One region of the Bradyrhizobium sp. USDA 4503 genome, then DNA from elsewhere that is predicted to be linked to it. Evidence: predicted binding sites of a transcription regulator. Region 1 holds the regulator's gene; the other holds the start of a gene.
The links. The regulator LexA, encoded in region 1, represses DNA repair genes until DNA is damaged. The targets are predictions, from matches to a motif close to TGTTCNNNNTGTGTTCNG.
Positions count from the first base shown of each region.

Region 2: a site for LexA is predicted at 4,141-4,158, ahead of ACVMIH_RS06240 (single-stranded DNA-binding protein). Genes of this name have one in related genera too.

Region 1 covers NZ_JBSRXS010000001.1:1,601,666-1,608,742, forward strand. Annotated here, with positions in the region: gene ACVMIH_RS07695 (HAD family hydrolase) at 229-861, shown strand; gene ACVMIH_RS07700 (molybdopterin molybdotransferase MoeA) at 881-2,092, shown strand; gene lexA (transcriptional repressor LexA) at 2,336-3,040, shown strand; gene ACVMIH_RS07710 (hypothetical protein) at 3,297-3,725, shown strand; gene ACVMIH_RS07715 (hypothetical protein) at 3,871-4,098, shown strand; gene ACVMIH_RS07720 (ComEC/Rec2 family competence protein) at 4,105-6,390, opposite strand; gene ACVMIH_RS07725 (MFS transporter) at 6,823-7,077, shown strand, end outside.
Region 2 covers NZ_JBSRXS010000001.1:1,297,304-1,304,380, reverse strand. Annotated here, with positions in the region: gene gyrA (DNA gyrase subunit A) at 1-2,594, opposite strand, end outside; gene ACVMIH_RS06245 (DUF2306 domain-containing protein) at 2,817-3,215, opposite strand; gene ACVMIH_RS06240 (single-stranded DNA-binding protein) at 3,475-3,969, opposite strand; gene ACVMIH_RS06235 (outer membrane protein) at 4,419-5,165, shown strand; gene ACVMIH_RS06230 (outer membrane protein) at 5,423-6,082, shown strand; gene uvrA (excinuclease ABC subunit UvrA) at 6,452-7,077, shown strand, end outside.

The DNA.
Region 1 (7,077 bases):
GAAGGCCGGGACCCATTACCCCAAATCTCAATTGTTGCGCGACGCTGGGGCCACGATCCCATTCCTGATCAAATGCGGTGGTTATGGGTCCCGGCCTTCGCCGGGACGACGGTGGTGTGCGCGGGAACAGTCTCGCGATGAATGCAACGCCACGTACAATCCACACACCGGTCACTGAAATCGAGGACATTGCCGCCTGCCCGCAATTCTCGTACACGGTTTCACGCAATGACCTCGCAATTCACTCCCAACTCCGTCGACGTGCTGCTGTTCGATATCGGCCGCGTCGTGCTCGACATCAACTTTGACAGGGTGATGGCGCGCTGGGCGCAGCATGCCGGCTGTGTGCCTGCCGAGCTCGCCACGCGCTTTGTCGTCGACGACAGTTTCAAGCATCACGAGATCGGCCGGATCGACGACACGGCGTTCTTCGAAAGGCTGCGCCAAACGCTCGGCATCGACATCACGGACGCCCAGTTCCTCGAAGGCTGGAACGCGATCTTCACCGGCGAGATGCCGGGCATCGCCCCGCTGCTCGCGGCGGCCGCCAAGCGGATGCCGCTCTACGCCTTCTCCAACACCAATCCGGCCCATGTCGCGCATTTCTCGGTCACCCACGCCGAGCTGCTCAGCCATTTCCGCAACGTCTTCCTGTCCTCGAGCATCGGCTTCCGCAAACCCGACGCCGAGGCCTATGATCATGTGGTAAAAGCCATCGGCGTGCCGGCGTCGCAGATCCTGTTTTTCGACGACCTAGCCGCCAATATCGAAGGTGCGCGGGCGCGCGGCCTTCATGCTATCCACGTGACATCGACGGATGACGTGGCAAGGGCTTTGACCGCACTTGGTATTGAAACTTAGGAATTGAGGAGCTCTGAGCGTGGCCCTGATGCCGGTTGCCGATGCCCTGTCCGCCGTCCTCGCCGGCGCCGAACCGCTGCCGGAGGAGATGGTCGCGCTCGATGCCGCCTACCACCGCACGCTTGCGCACGACCTCGCGGCGCTCCGCACCCAGCCGCCGCAGCCGATGTCGGCGATGGACGGCTATGCAGTGCGCGCCGCCGATGCGGCCGATCTAAAGGCCCGGCTCAAGGTGATCGGCGAAGTCGCCGCCGGACGGCCGTTCGAGCGGACGGTCGGCGCCGGCGAGGCGGTGCGGATCTTCACCGGCGGCGTGATCCCCAATGGCGCCGACGCTGTGATCATCCAGGAAGACACCGCCGTCGACGGCGACCACATCACGATCTCGGAGGCCGCCAGCGTCGGGCGGCACATCCGCCCGGCTGGGGTCGACTTCCGTGAGGGCGAGGTGCTGCTCGCCGGCGGCAGCCGCCTGTCCGACCGCGCGCTGTCGCTGGCGGCCGCCATGAACTATCCGGAACTTGCGGTGCGCCGCCGCCCGAAGGTCGCGGTGCTGGCGACCGGCGACGAGCTGGTGATGCCGGGCTCGCAGCCCGGCCCCGGCCAGATCGTCTATTCCAACGGCTACGCGCTGCGGGCGCTGGCGCGCGCCGAGGGCGCCGAGACCGTCGACCTCGGCGTTGCCGCCGACACGGTGGAGGCGACCACGGCCGGTATCCGCCGGGCACGCGAGGCCGGCGCCGATGTCCTCATCACGACAGGCGGCGCCTCGGTCGGCGACCACGATCTCGTCAAGCGGTCGCTGGAAGCCGAGGGGGTCGAGATGGCGTTCTGGCGGATTGCGATGCGGCCCGGCAAGCCGATGATGCATGGCCGGCTCGGCGCGATGCGGGTGATCGGCCTGCCGGGCAATCCGGTGTCGTCCTATGTCTGCGCCTTCCTGTTCCTGGTGCCGTTGATTCGGGCGCTGAGCGGCCGGAAAGTGATTCATCATCGCCGCGCGAGCGCCCTGCTCGGCCGCGACCTCGCCGCCAACGACCAGCGCGAGGACTATCTGCGTGCACGGCTCGAAGCGCGCGAGGACGGCACGCTGATCGCAACGCCGGTGACGCAGCAGGACTCGTCGCTGCTCGGGAATCTCGCTGCGGCACGGGCACTTCTCGTGCGCCCGCCGTTCGCGGCGGCGGCCGTCGAAGGCAGCGAATGCGAGATCCTGACACTGCCCGAATAGGGTTTTCGCGCCCCGCCGATTGTGCGTTGCCCGACACGTTCACCGGAAATTAAGTGGTTGCGGAACACATATCGAACATATAGTGTCCGTTCATGATTTGTTTCGAGTACTGGTGTCTACATTCGGGAAGCTGCATGGAAGCAGGTGCATTGAGCACATGCTCCTGAGGTCAGGCCCGGCCTGCAGGCCCCACCAGAAGAGTCTCGGAATCGAACGACGCTATCAACCGGGGGAATACTCGAGATGCTCACGCGCAAACAGTACGAACTACTGCGTTTCATCAATGAACGTCTGAAAGAGGCCGGCGTACCGCCCTCCTTCGACGAGATGAAGGATGCGCTCGACCTGCGCTCGAAGTCCGGTATCCACCGCCTGATCACTGCGCTGGAGGAGCGCGGCTTCATCCGCCGCCTGCCGAACCGCGCCCGCGCCATCGAGGTCATCAAGCTGCCCGAACTCTCGGCCGGCGGCGGCAACGGTCGCCGCGGCTTCACGCCCAGCGTCATCGAAGGCACCCTCGGCCGGCGCGCCAGCACGCCGCCGATTGCCGAGGACGACGGCAACCGTCCGGTCGCGGTCCCCGTGATGGGCCGGATCGCCGCCGGTACGCCGATCGAGGCGCTGCAGACCCGCAGCCACACCATTAGCGTGCCGCCCGACATGCTCGGTGCCGGCGAGCACTATGCGCTCGAGGTGCGCGGCGACTCGATGGTCGATGCCGGCATCCTCGACGGCGACATGGCGCTGATCCAGCGCAACGACGTCGCCAATACCGGCGACATCGTGGTGGCGCTGATCGACGAGGAGGAAGCCACCCTGAAGCGCTTCCGCCGCCGCGGCGCATCGATCGCGCTCGAGCCGGCCAACACCGCCTATGAAGTGCGCATCCTGCCGCCGAACCGGGTCCGCATCCAGGGCAAGCTGATCGGCCTTTATCGCAAATACTGAACTGCAAATACTTGCGGCGGCCGGGAACGAGCAACACGTCGGATCGTTCCTTGCATGATAGCGTAGCGTACGGCCTGCCCGATGCGCTCCGATACCTCTCGCGCAGCGTCGCGTGTTTGTGATCGGAGCGATCTCGGACCAGTCGTACAATCGCCCAGAAACGAGCAGACGCTCGTTCGCTATCGTCCACTCTGGTAGAGGCCCTAATGCCTCAAGGAGAGGCACGGGTCGCTACCTCGAAATGAGGAGCCATCCGATGTGTGACTATAGTCTGCACGCCGTGGCATCGCGCCCCGCCATTGTCGGAGAGACGCTGATCACGACGACGTTCCGCGGCACGTCGACCCGCGGCTTTGCTTCGGAGAACGATCCCACTGTCGCGGTCTGCATGCTGCCGGGCACCGAGCTCGCTTTCGCCGAGAACGTTCGCTACGACAGCCGCTGGATCTGGACCAAGACGCTGAACTATCGCGTCGGCGTGTTCAACGAAGTCGAGCCCGACGTGCCTGATCGGCATCATGACGCGGTCGAATTCCCCGACGGCAGCCATGTGCTGGTGACCCAGCTGGTCGAGGGACAGCGCGTCAGCGTGCTGCAATTGCCGGCGCTGCATCCGCCGGTCGAGCAGAAGCCGAAGGTTGTGGAGCGGCGGCCCTCCGCATTCGCAACCCTGTTTTTGGGTTGAGCGCATCGTCGCCGCGGAATGAGCTGTTCGGCGGCGGATGACCTAAGCAATTTCGGGCGACCCCGGACTCCCGCTTCCGGGGCGCAGAAGGAGATTTGCGTCGGCCGGCACCTTGGCGCATCATCGGGCACGGAGGACGTGCGCGGTGGTCGATAAGGTCACATGGCAAAAGGCTGGACGCGTCACGGAACCGGGCCGCTACATGTTCCGGTTCGGTTGGCTGACGGTAACGGCCGACGACCTGAAAGTCTGGGAGCAATTTCCCGAGGCTTCCTTCACCCTCGTCAAGAAGCCCGACGCCGGCCCCGACTCCGACGAATACCATCTCGGCCTGTTCGAGTTGCCGAGCAGCCCCTCGCCGGACCACGGCTAATCCTCGCTAATCATCGCCCTGCAGATCGGTCTCGGCCGGCGTCGCATCCACCGCAGGCCGCGGCGCGGCGGCGGGCGCGCGCAGCGTCGTTTCGCTCTCGCCGTCGCCGGGAACCGCCGGCGACCACGGCCGGTCGATCCCGCCGGGCTTGACCGCATCGACGGCGTAGCCGTCCCTGATCCTTCGCAGCACCAGCGCGCCGTGGCGGCGCAGCCGCTCGGCATCGATCACCGATGCCGCGCAGCCCTGCGGCGCCGGCCGCGCCGTCACGATCAGGGCTGCGCGCTCGCAGTCGTCCGCCAGCGCCTCCGGCCGGGTCGCCAGCGCGACGAAGACGCCGCCGGGTCCCTGGGTCACGCAGCCGCCGGCATCGCACGAGACGCCCTCGCCGAGCGACGCATCGGTGGCGGTGCGCGCGTCGGCGTCCGCCGCCAGCCACTCCTTGACCAAAAATGCATCCTTGGCGCTGTGCATCAGATGCAGCCACCCGTCACCGCCACGCACCGCGACGTTGCGGCCGTCGCCGGAGATCAGCACGTCCGGCTGCGGCACTTTGAGCGCCCAGACCGAGGCCACCAGCAACAGCGCCGCGCCTGACCAGCGCAGCGGCGTGCGCAGCAGCCCGAGCAGGATGATGCCGGCGCTCGCTGCGATCAGCGGCCCGATGCCGAACGCCGCCATGCGGCCGACCGCGCCCGGGAGTGCGGCGACCCATTGCGTCACCAGGATCATCCAGTCGATGCCAAGACCCATGATCGCCCAGAACACGCCGTCGAAGCCGAACGGCATGGCGACGAGCCCCAGCAGGCCGGCCGGCATCACGACCGCCGACACGACAGGCATCGCCGCAAGGTTGGCGAGCAGCCCGTAGGGCGTCACGCGGTGGAAATGGAACGCGGCATAGGGCGTCGTCGCCAGCCCCGCCACCAGCGAGGCCAGCATCAGCATCGTGAGCTCGCGGCCGCCCCACAGCGCAACCCGCGCAGTTGCCGAATGGTCGGGCGACGCCAGCAGGTTCGGCAGCCCGATCTGCACCAGCGCCACCAGCCCGAGCGTTGCCGCAAACGACATCTGGAAACTGGGATGCACCAGCGCCTCCGGCGCGATCGCGAGCACGATCAGCGCCGCCACCGCCAGGGTCCGGAAGGTGATCGCGCGGCGGTCGACGATCACGGCGAGCAGCACCACGGCGGTCATGAAGAACGACCGCTGCGTCGCGACCTCGGCGCCCGACAGCAACAGATAGAACGCCGCGGCGACCAGCGCGGCCGCCGCCGCCCATTTCTTGATCGGATGCCCCGCCGTCAGCGCCGGAAACAGCGCGAGCAGCGCGCGCACCGCGAAGAACACGACGCCGGCGACCACGGCCATGTGGTAGCCGGAGATCGACAGCACATGGCCGAGCCCCGAGATGAACATCGCATCGTTGACCGGCGTCGAGATCGCATCGCGCCGGCCGGTGAGCAAGGCGGTCGCGATCGCGCGCTGGTCGCCGTCGAGCGTGGTGCGAATCCGCGCGTCGATGGCGTCGCGCAGGCCCTGCATGAAGGCGGCGTAGCGCAGCGCAAAGCCGCCGGTCGCAGGCGGCTCCCTGGTCTTGACCGCGCCCATCACGAAGCCGGAGGCGCCGATGCCCTGGAAATACAGGTCGCGGCCGAAATCATAGGAGCCCGGGCGCTGCGGCCCGAGCGGCGGCAGCAGCCGTGCCTTCAATTCAACGAAGCTGCCGACATCGGGCGCGGTGCCCTTCTTCACCGAGAGCCGGACCCGATCGAGCTTCGTCATGTCGCGCGGGCTCTCCATCGAAACCACACGCAGCACGAAACGATCGGTCTTCTCGCGGATGTCGCGCGTCTCGACGAAGCCGGTCAGCGCCACCGAGAACATCGGCCGCGCCAGCACCGTGTGAGCGACGCGCGCCGTCTTCCAGGTCGCCGTCGCAAAGCCCGCGGCCACCGCGGCCAGCAGCACGATGACGGGAAACACGCTGCGTCGCCGCAGCAGCAGCGCCAGCAGGCAGAGCAGGATTGCGACGGTGGCCGCGACCGACAGCACCGGCTCATGCTCGGCCGCGAAATAGAACGCGATGCCGGTGCCGAACGCCACCGGCACCCAGGGCAACAGGCGGCCCGCGCCGGCCTCCGCGCGTGCCCATTGCCGCATTGTCTCGGCGAGAGGCTTCCAGATGCCGAGGCGCGCCGGGAGAAAGCCGCCGACCGGCGCAGCCGCGCGCGGCGGCCACGTCCCCGCGTAGCCGCGTTTGCCGCCCGGCGTCGTGCCCTGCTCAGCCATTCCGCTTGCGATCCCTGCCGGGCGGCAGGCTAGCGGATCGCCCCGTCACCCGACTAGCGGAACGGATGCAGAATACGGACCAAGAACGCCCGGGTATCTGGATCGTCCTGCGCTTTGCCTAGCTCGCGCCGGGCCACGGCTGCCGCCTGCGTCAAATCGATCGAGCCGAAAGTCTCACTAAGATACCGATCACATTAGGAATAGACTGTCGTGATGCCTCCGCTCCCGAAGAGACGGAGATGAGGCAGTGACGGCTCGCGGCACTTGAAGGCCGCTGGAGCTCCTCTCAGGTGGCCACAACTCCCCTGAGATCAGGCGTTGCGGACGAACGCGCAAATCTCGCCTGTAACGCCGTGCACCACGCGCACTCCGCGAGCGGATAGATCGCTGAAAAACGCGAGGAGTAGCGTTTGCATTTGAGAGGAGCAGCACATGGCAATTCAAGTACCAAGCGATTTTCGCCGCGTGATTGTCGCTGCGTCAGTGGGAAACATCATTGAATGGTACGACTTTTATATTTTTGGCAGCCTGGCCGCCGTTCTTTCGGTCAAGTTCTTTGAGCAATCCCACCCCGTCGCAGCCCTGCTGAGCACGATCGCGCTGTTCACTGCGGGATTCCTGATCCGCCCGCTGGGGGCCTTCCTGTTCGGATGGATGGGCGATCGGGTCGGCCGCAAATATACATTC
Region 2 (7,077 bases), 300 kb from region 1:
GGGCAGCGGATCAGCTGACCCTTGTCGGTGACCAGCATGATCTGGTCGGCGTCCTCGACCGGGAACGACGCCACCAGGTTGCCGTTCCGGTTGTTGACGCTCATCGCGACGATGCCTTTGCCGCCGCGGCCGGTGGTGCGGTACTCGTAGGACGAGGTCCGCTTGCCATAGCCGTTGACGGAGACGGTCAGCACCACCTGCTCGGCCGCCGACAGTTCGGCATAGCGCTCCTGCGACAGCTGGATCGCATTCGCTGTCTCCTCGCCCTCGGTCTCGACCGGCTCCTCGGTCGCGGCCTCGCCGGCCACGGCGCGGCGCATCTTCAAATAGGCCGAGCGCTCGTCCGAGGTGGTCTCGACATGGCGCAGGATCGCCAGCGAGATCAGCTTGTCGGCCTCGGGCAGCGCAATGCCGCGCACGCCCATCGAGGTGCGGCCGGTGAAGACGCGCACATCGGTGACCGGGAAACGGATGCACTGGCCGCCGGCGGCGGTCAGGAGCACGTCGTCATGCTCGGTGCAGATCTGGACGTCGACGATCGCCTCGCCTTCCCCGAGCTTCATGGCGATGATGCCGGAGCGGCGCACGTCGACGAAGTCGGACAGCTTGTTGCGGCGAACGGTGCCGCCGGTCGTCGCGAACATCACGTCGAGATTGGCCCAGGAGGATTCATCCTCCGGCAGCGGCATGATCGTCGTGATGCGTTCGCCCTGCTCCAGCGGCAGGATGTTGATCAGCGCCTTGCCGCGCGCGTTCGGCGCGGCCATCGGCAGCCGCCAGACCTTCTCCTTGTAGACCTGGCCGCGCGACGAGAAGAACAGCACCGGCGTGTGCGTGGAGGCCACGAACAGGCGCGAGACGAAATCCTCGTCGCGGGTCTGCATGCCGGCGCGGCCCTTGCCGCCGCGGCGCTGCGCCCGATAGGTCGACAGCGGCACGCGCTTGACGTAGCCCGCATGCGACACGGTGACGACCATGTCCTCGCGCTGGATCAGGTCCTCGTCCTCGACCTCGCCTTCCTGCTCGATGATCACGGTCTTGCGCGGGGTGGCGAACTGCTGCTTCACCTCGGCCAGTTCGGTCTTGACGATGCCCTGCACGCGGGCACGCGAACGCAGGATGTCGAGATAGTCGGCGATCTCGGCCGCGAGCTTGTCGAGCTCTTCGGAAATCTCGTCGCGCCCCAGCGCGGTCAAGCGCTGCAGGCGAAGGTCGAGGATGGCCCTGGCCTGCTCCATCGATAGCCGCAGCGTGCCGTCCTCGTTGATGCGATGCCGGGGATCGTCGATCAGCGTGATCATCGCCTCGACGTCGCGTGCCGGCCAGTCGCGTGACATCAGGGCCTCGCGCGCGGTGTTCGGATCGGGCGAGGTCCGGATGACGCGGATGATCTCATCGATGTTGGCGACCGCGATCGCAAGGCCGACCAGGATGTGGGCGCGGTCGCGCGCCTTGCCGAGCAGGAACTTGGTCCGCCGGGTCACCACCTGCTCGCGGAACGCGACGAAGATGGTGAGCAGGTCCTTCAGATTCATCGTCTGCGGACGGCCGGAATCCAGCGCTAGCATGTTGGCCGGGAAATTGGTCTGCAGCGGTGTGAATCGGTAGAGCTGGTTCAGCACCACGTCGGGCACCGCTTCGCGCTTCAGCTCGATGACGACGCGATAGCCGTCACGATCGGACTCGTCGCGCAGGTCCCCGATGCCCTCGATCTTCTTCTCTTTGACGAGATCGGCGATACGCTCGACCATCGTCGCCTTGTTCACCTGATAGGGAATCTCGGTGATGATGATCGCTTCACGGTCCTTGCGGATGGTGTCGATCGTCACCTTGCCGCGCATCACGATCGAGCCGCGGCCGAGGTGGTAGGCGCTGCGAATGCCCTGACGGCCGAGGATGACGCCGCCGGTCGGGAAGTCCGGTCCGGGAATGATGTCGATCAGTTCGTCGATCGTGAGCGCCGGATTGTCGATCAGCGCCACGCAGGCATCGACGACCTCACCGAGATTGTGCGGCGGGATATTGGTCGCCATGCCGACGGCGATGCCGCCGGCGCCATTGACCAGAAGGTTCGGGAACCGGGCCGGCAGAACCGACGGCTCTTTCTCGGAGTTGTCGTAGTTCGGCTGGAAATCGACCGTTTCCATGTCGATGTCGGCCAGCACGGCGAGCGCCGCCCGGGTCAGCCGCGCTTCGGTATATCGATAGGCGGCCGGCGGATCGCCGTCGACCGAACCGAAATTGCCCTGGCCGTCGATCAGCGGCACGCGCAGTGAGAAATCCTGCGCCATGCGGACCATCGCGTCGTAAATCGACTGGTCGCCATGCGGGTGATATTTACCGATCACGTCGCCGACGACGCGGGCGGATTTGACGTATTTCTTGTCCGGCGTATGTCCCTGCTCATGCATCGAATAGAGGATGCGCCGGTGCACCGGCTTGAGCCCGTCGCGCGCATCGGGCAGCGCACGCGACACGATCACGCTCATCGCGTAATCGAGATAGGACTTCTTCATCTCGTCGAGGATGGAAACGGGACGAATATCTGAGGGTCCCGGCGGCTCGCCGGGCTTGTGGTCGTCGTTATCGGACAAAGGGGAAATCCGGTCGGTTCTACTGGGGAATCATATAGCCCATCGGAGGCCTGATAACCACCCTTGCGCGGCTCCGCAAGCCGTTTTTCCGTTCGTTTTTTCATGCACTTACGGGGGAGCGCCAAGGTTCCCACGGCTTGGTCGGGAAGCGCGTGGCGAATGGCGAACAGCAATGGAAAAATCCCCTATTCGCCACCCGCCATTCGCTACTTGTCTCTCCCGTCAGTGGCCGAAGACCACCGCGTGCATGATCCGCCCGGGGATGAAGGTGAACAGTTCGGCGATGAGCAGTGCGCCAAAGGAGATGCCGATCATCGTGAACCTGTGGCGGCGGACATTGTGGCTCCGTGCGGCCGTGACGCCGAGCGCCAGCATGGCGAGCGAGAAGATCGACACTAGGTGGATCGGGCTCCAGGGACCGACCAGCTGGATCTGATGGATCCAAAACGAGCTTCCGGCGACCACCAGCATCAGGATCACCCAGATCCAGCCCAGGGTCCGGTGCGGCAGCGTGCCCTTGGGGGCGGCGAGCTGGATGGAGCCGAGCACGAAGGCGGCCATCGCGGCAAAGGCGTGGAGCGGGATCGCAGGCGCGGTGTCGAGCAATGGCGCGAGGCTCATGATGGCCGGCCCTCGGGTGAAGCTCGCGGCCAAGCATCAAATGCCGCAGGCCAATGTAAATATCATTTACATCAGGCTGTGTCAAAGTCCAGGGAACCCGCATCCCTTTACGTCGAACCACCGACGTTCTGACAGAGAGTTACCGAGTTATCCTCTTATTCCACACGAGGAAATTGCTGGTGCCGATCGCAACGACCGTTCCGGGAAATGATCTTCACGGAACGGCGCCTGACGGAATCGACGGAAGCGCGACCGCTGCTCAGAACGGGATGTCGTCGTCCATGTCGCTGTTGCGGCTGCTGCCACCACCCGCGGCGACGGCGCGGCGCGGCGCCGAGCTGACCGGTCCGGCCGAACCGAAATCGCTGCCGCCATCATCGGAGAAGCTGCTGCCCCCACCGCCACGCCCGTCGAGCATGGTGAGGTTGGAGTTGAAGCCCTGCAGCACGACTTCGGTCGAGTACTTCTCGACGCCGCTCTGGTCGGTCCATTTGCGGGTCTGCAACTGCCCCTCGATGTACACCTTGGCGCCCTTCTTCAGATACTGCTCGGCGACCTTGCAGAGGCCCTCGTTGAAGATCACGACGCGGTGCCACTCGGTCTTTTCCTTGCGCTCGCCGGTGCCCTTGTCGCGCCAGGTTTCCGAGGTGGCGATGGAAAGGTTTGCGATCGGACGGCCGTCCTGCGTCCGCCGGATTTCCGGATCCTTGCCGAGGTTTCCCACCAGGATCACCTTGTTCACGCTTCCCGCCATCGCATCATCTCCACTCAAAAACCGGGCGTCCGGACATTCGGCCGCCACTCTCAACCTTCGCCACTTACGTCGCAGGCGTCGTGGATGACCCTATACGCCGGTGCCGGCTCGCCGCCTTTGCCGTCGCGCCGGTTATCCACGATATTCGAGATATAGCATCGGATCCGGCGTCGTTCCAGTTTTGTTCGCCACAACCATCCGTAGAAGTGGCCAGTGCCGTCGGAGCGGCAGTCGATCTCGGTGCAGGCCGACGCTCGGCAGCAAGATTTAGGAAAACAACAAACAAATCAGCAGCTTGCCTTATCGATACTTCTCCCGCGAGTGTTGCATTTGGGAGACTGCGTTTGCGGTTGAATCAGCGTATAGCTCCAACCATGGCGCGGGCGCTCGCGTCTGGGATCGTGCTTCGGGACCGTTTGGAAGCCGATCGGGGTGCTGGGGGATCGATAATGAAGAAGTTTTTGCTCGGTACGGTTGCTCTGATTGCGTTGGCTGCGCCTGCCGCGGCTGCCGATCTCGCTGCGCGCCCGTACACCAAGGCGCCGCCGCCCGTGGTTGCCCCGATCTATGACTGGACCGGCTTCTACATCGGCGCCAACGGCGGCTGGGGCTCGAGCCACAATTGCTGGGACCAGCTCCCGGCCGGCATCTTCCTCGCATCAGATGGTTGCCATGATGCAACCGGCGGCGTCGCCGGTGGCCAGATCGGTTATCGCTGGCAGGCTGGCGCCTGGGTGTTCGGCCTCGAAGCGCAGGGCGACTGGGCTGACCTGAAGGGCAGCAACAACAGCGCGATCTTCCCGGGCCTGTTCACCAACCAGTCCAAGATCGACGCGTTCGGCCTGTTCACCGGCCAGATCGGTTACGCCGTCAACAACGTGCTGCTCTACGCCAAGGGCGGCGCGGCGCTGACCGACAACCGCTTCAACACCTACTTCACCCCAACCGGCGTGCTGGTCGGCAGCGCCAGCGACACCCGCTGGGGCGGCACCGTCGGCGCCGGCATCGAAGTCGGCTTCGCGCCGAACTGGACCGCGGGCATCGAATACGACCACCTGTTCATGCAGGACAAGACCTATAACCTGATCGCCCCCAACGGCACGCTGAACAGCACCATCCGCGATCGGCAGGACGTCGACCTCGTTACCGTCCGCGTGAACTACAAGTGGGGTGGTCCGGTCGTCGCGCGCTATTGATCGCGCCAGGCCGATTGATCCAGACGAAAGGCCGGCCTTGCGCCGGCCTTTTGTTTGCGCGCCTGTTTGTGCGCCGGCTTTTTCGTTGCGTGTGCACGCGCACCTCACCGGGGCCGTTTTCGGTGCGTTGTGGTTTCGCGGATACACACGTTCCGGCATTTCTCTGTAGAAGCACCAGCACGTCACGCGACACTGCTGTGACGCTCTCTTCAAGATATCTGAAGGGACAACAAGAAAATGGGACTGGGACTTTGAAAATGAGGACTGTTTTGCTGGCCTCGGCCGGCATGTTTGCACTGAGCGCTTTTGCACCGGCAATGGCCGCCGACATGGCGGCACGCGCGCCTTACGTGAAGGCTCCGCCGCCGGCCGCGATCTACAACTGGACCGGCTTCTACGTCGGAGGCTTCGGCGGCTACGCCAGCGAGAACTCCGGCACCCCGAGCATGGAAGGCGGCTTCGGCGGCGGCACCATCGGCTACAACTGGCAAGCCGGCAACATCGTGTACGGCCTCGAGGTCGACGCCGCAGGCGCTGACATCGACGCATCGGTCTCCGCGCTCGGCGTCACCGCCCGCAGCAAGATCGACTCGCTCGGCACCGTGCGCGGCCGCCTCGGCTTCGCCGTCGACAAGGTGCTGTTCTATGGCACCGGCGGTTACGCCTGGGCCAACAACGAGGTCAGCGTCACCGCGCTCGGCGTGACCGCCTCGCAGAGCAACTTTCACTCCGGCTGGACCGTCGGCGCCGGCGTCGAGGCGTTCATCGCGCCGCAGTGGTCGATCAAGGGCGAATACCTGTATCGCAGCCTCGACAGCGAGAACTATTTCGGCGTGCCGTCCGGTACGCTCGAGCTGCACAGCGCCCAGTTCGGCGTCAACTATCACTTCGGCGGCCCGATCGTCGCCAAGTACTAAGCCTGAGCGAATTGCCTGACCGCCATCGGCGGTCAGATCGCACTGAAAGGCCGGCCTAGCGCCGGCCTTTTTGCGTAAGCGCGTTTTCGAGCGAAGTGAATTGAGGTTCGCGTCAAGAAAACGCGTCACAGCAGGAATCCAGAGCTCCCGTTCCGATCCCATCGAATGGGGGAAAAGGCTCTAGCGGAACCGGCGCTGCTGACGGCTGCTGCCATCAGGCAAACTATCCGTTGATGGACGCGACTCAGCACTGGAAATTGTCCACCGTTCTTCCTACGTTCCAGTCTTCACACCCCATCGGCGCAAGGTCCCGGCATCACCGGCGATGCGCGCCCAAAAGGCGCCAAGCATGCGCCCGGAACTGTCGCTATGGATGAAGTGCTCAAGGCGAAGCGCCAACAGAACGCCGGCTCCTCATCGCGCGCCATCACGATCCGTGGCGCGCGCGAACACAATCTGAAGAACATCGACGTCGAGATTCCGCGCGACAAGCTCGTGGTGTTCACCGGCCTGTCCGGCTCCGGCAAGTCGTCGCTCGCGTTCGACACCATCTATGCCGAGGGCCAGCGCCGCTACGTCGAGTCGCTGTCGGCCTATGCGCGGCAATTTTTGGAGATGATGCAGAAGCCGGATGTCGACCAGATCGACGGCCTGTCGCCGGCGATCTCGATCGAGCAGAAGACCACGTCGAAGAACCCGCGCTCCACCGTCGGCACCGTCACCGAGATCTACGACTACATGCGCCTGTTGTGGGCCCGCGTCGGCGTGCCCTATTCGCCGGCCACCGGCCTGCCGATCGAGAGCCAGATCGTCTCGCAGATGGTCGACCGCGTGCTGGCGCTGCCGGAAGGCACCCGCCTCTATCTCCTGGCGCCGGTCGTGCGCGGCCGCAAGGGCGAGTACAAGAAGGAGCTCGCCGAGTACCTCAAGAAGGGCTTTCAGCGCGTCAAGATCGACGGCACCTTCTACGAACTGTCCGAAGCGCCCGCGCTCGA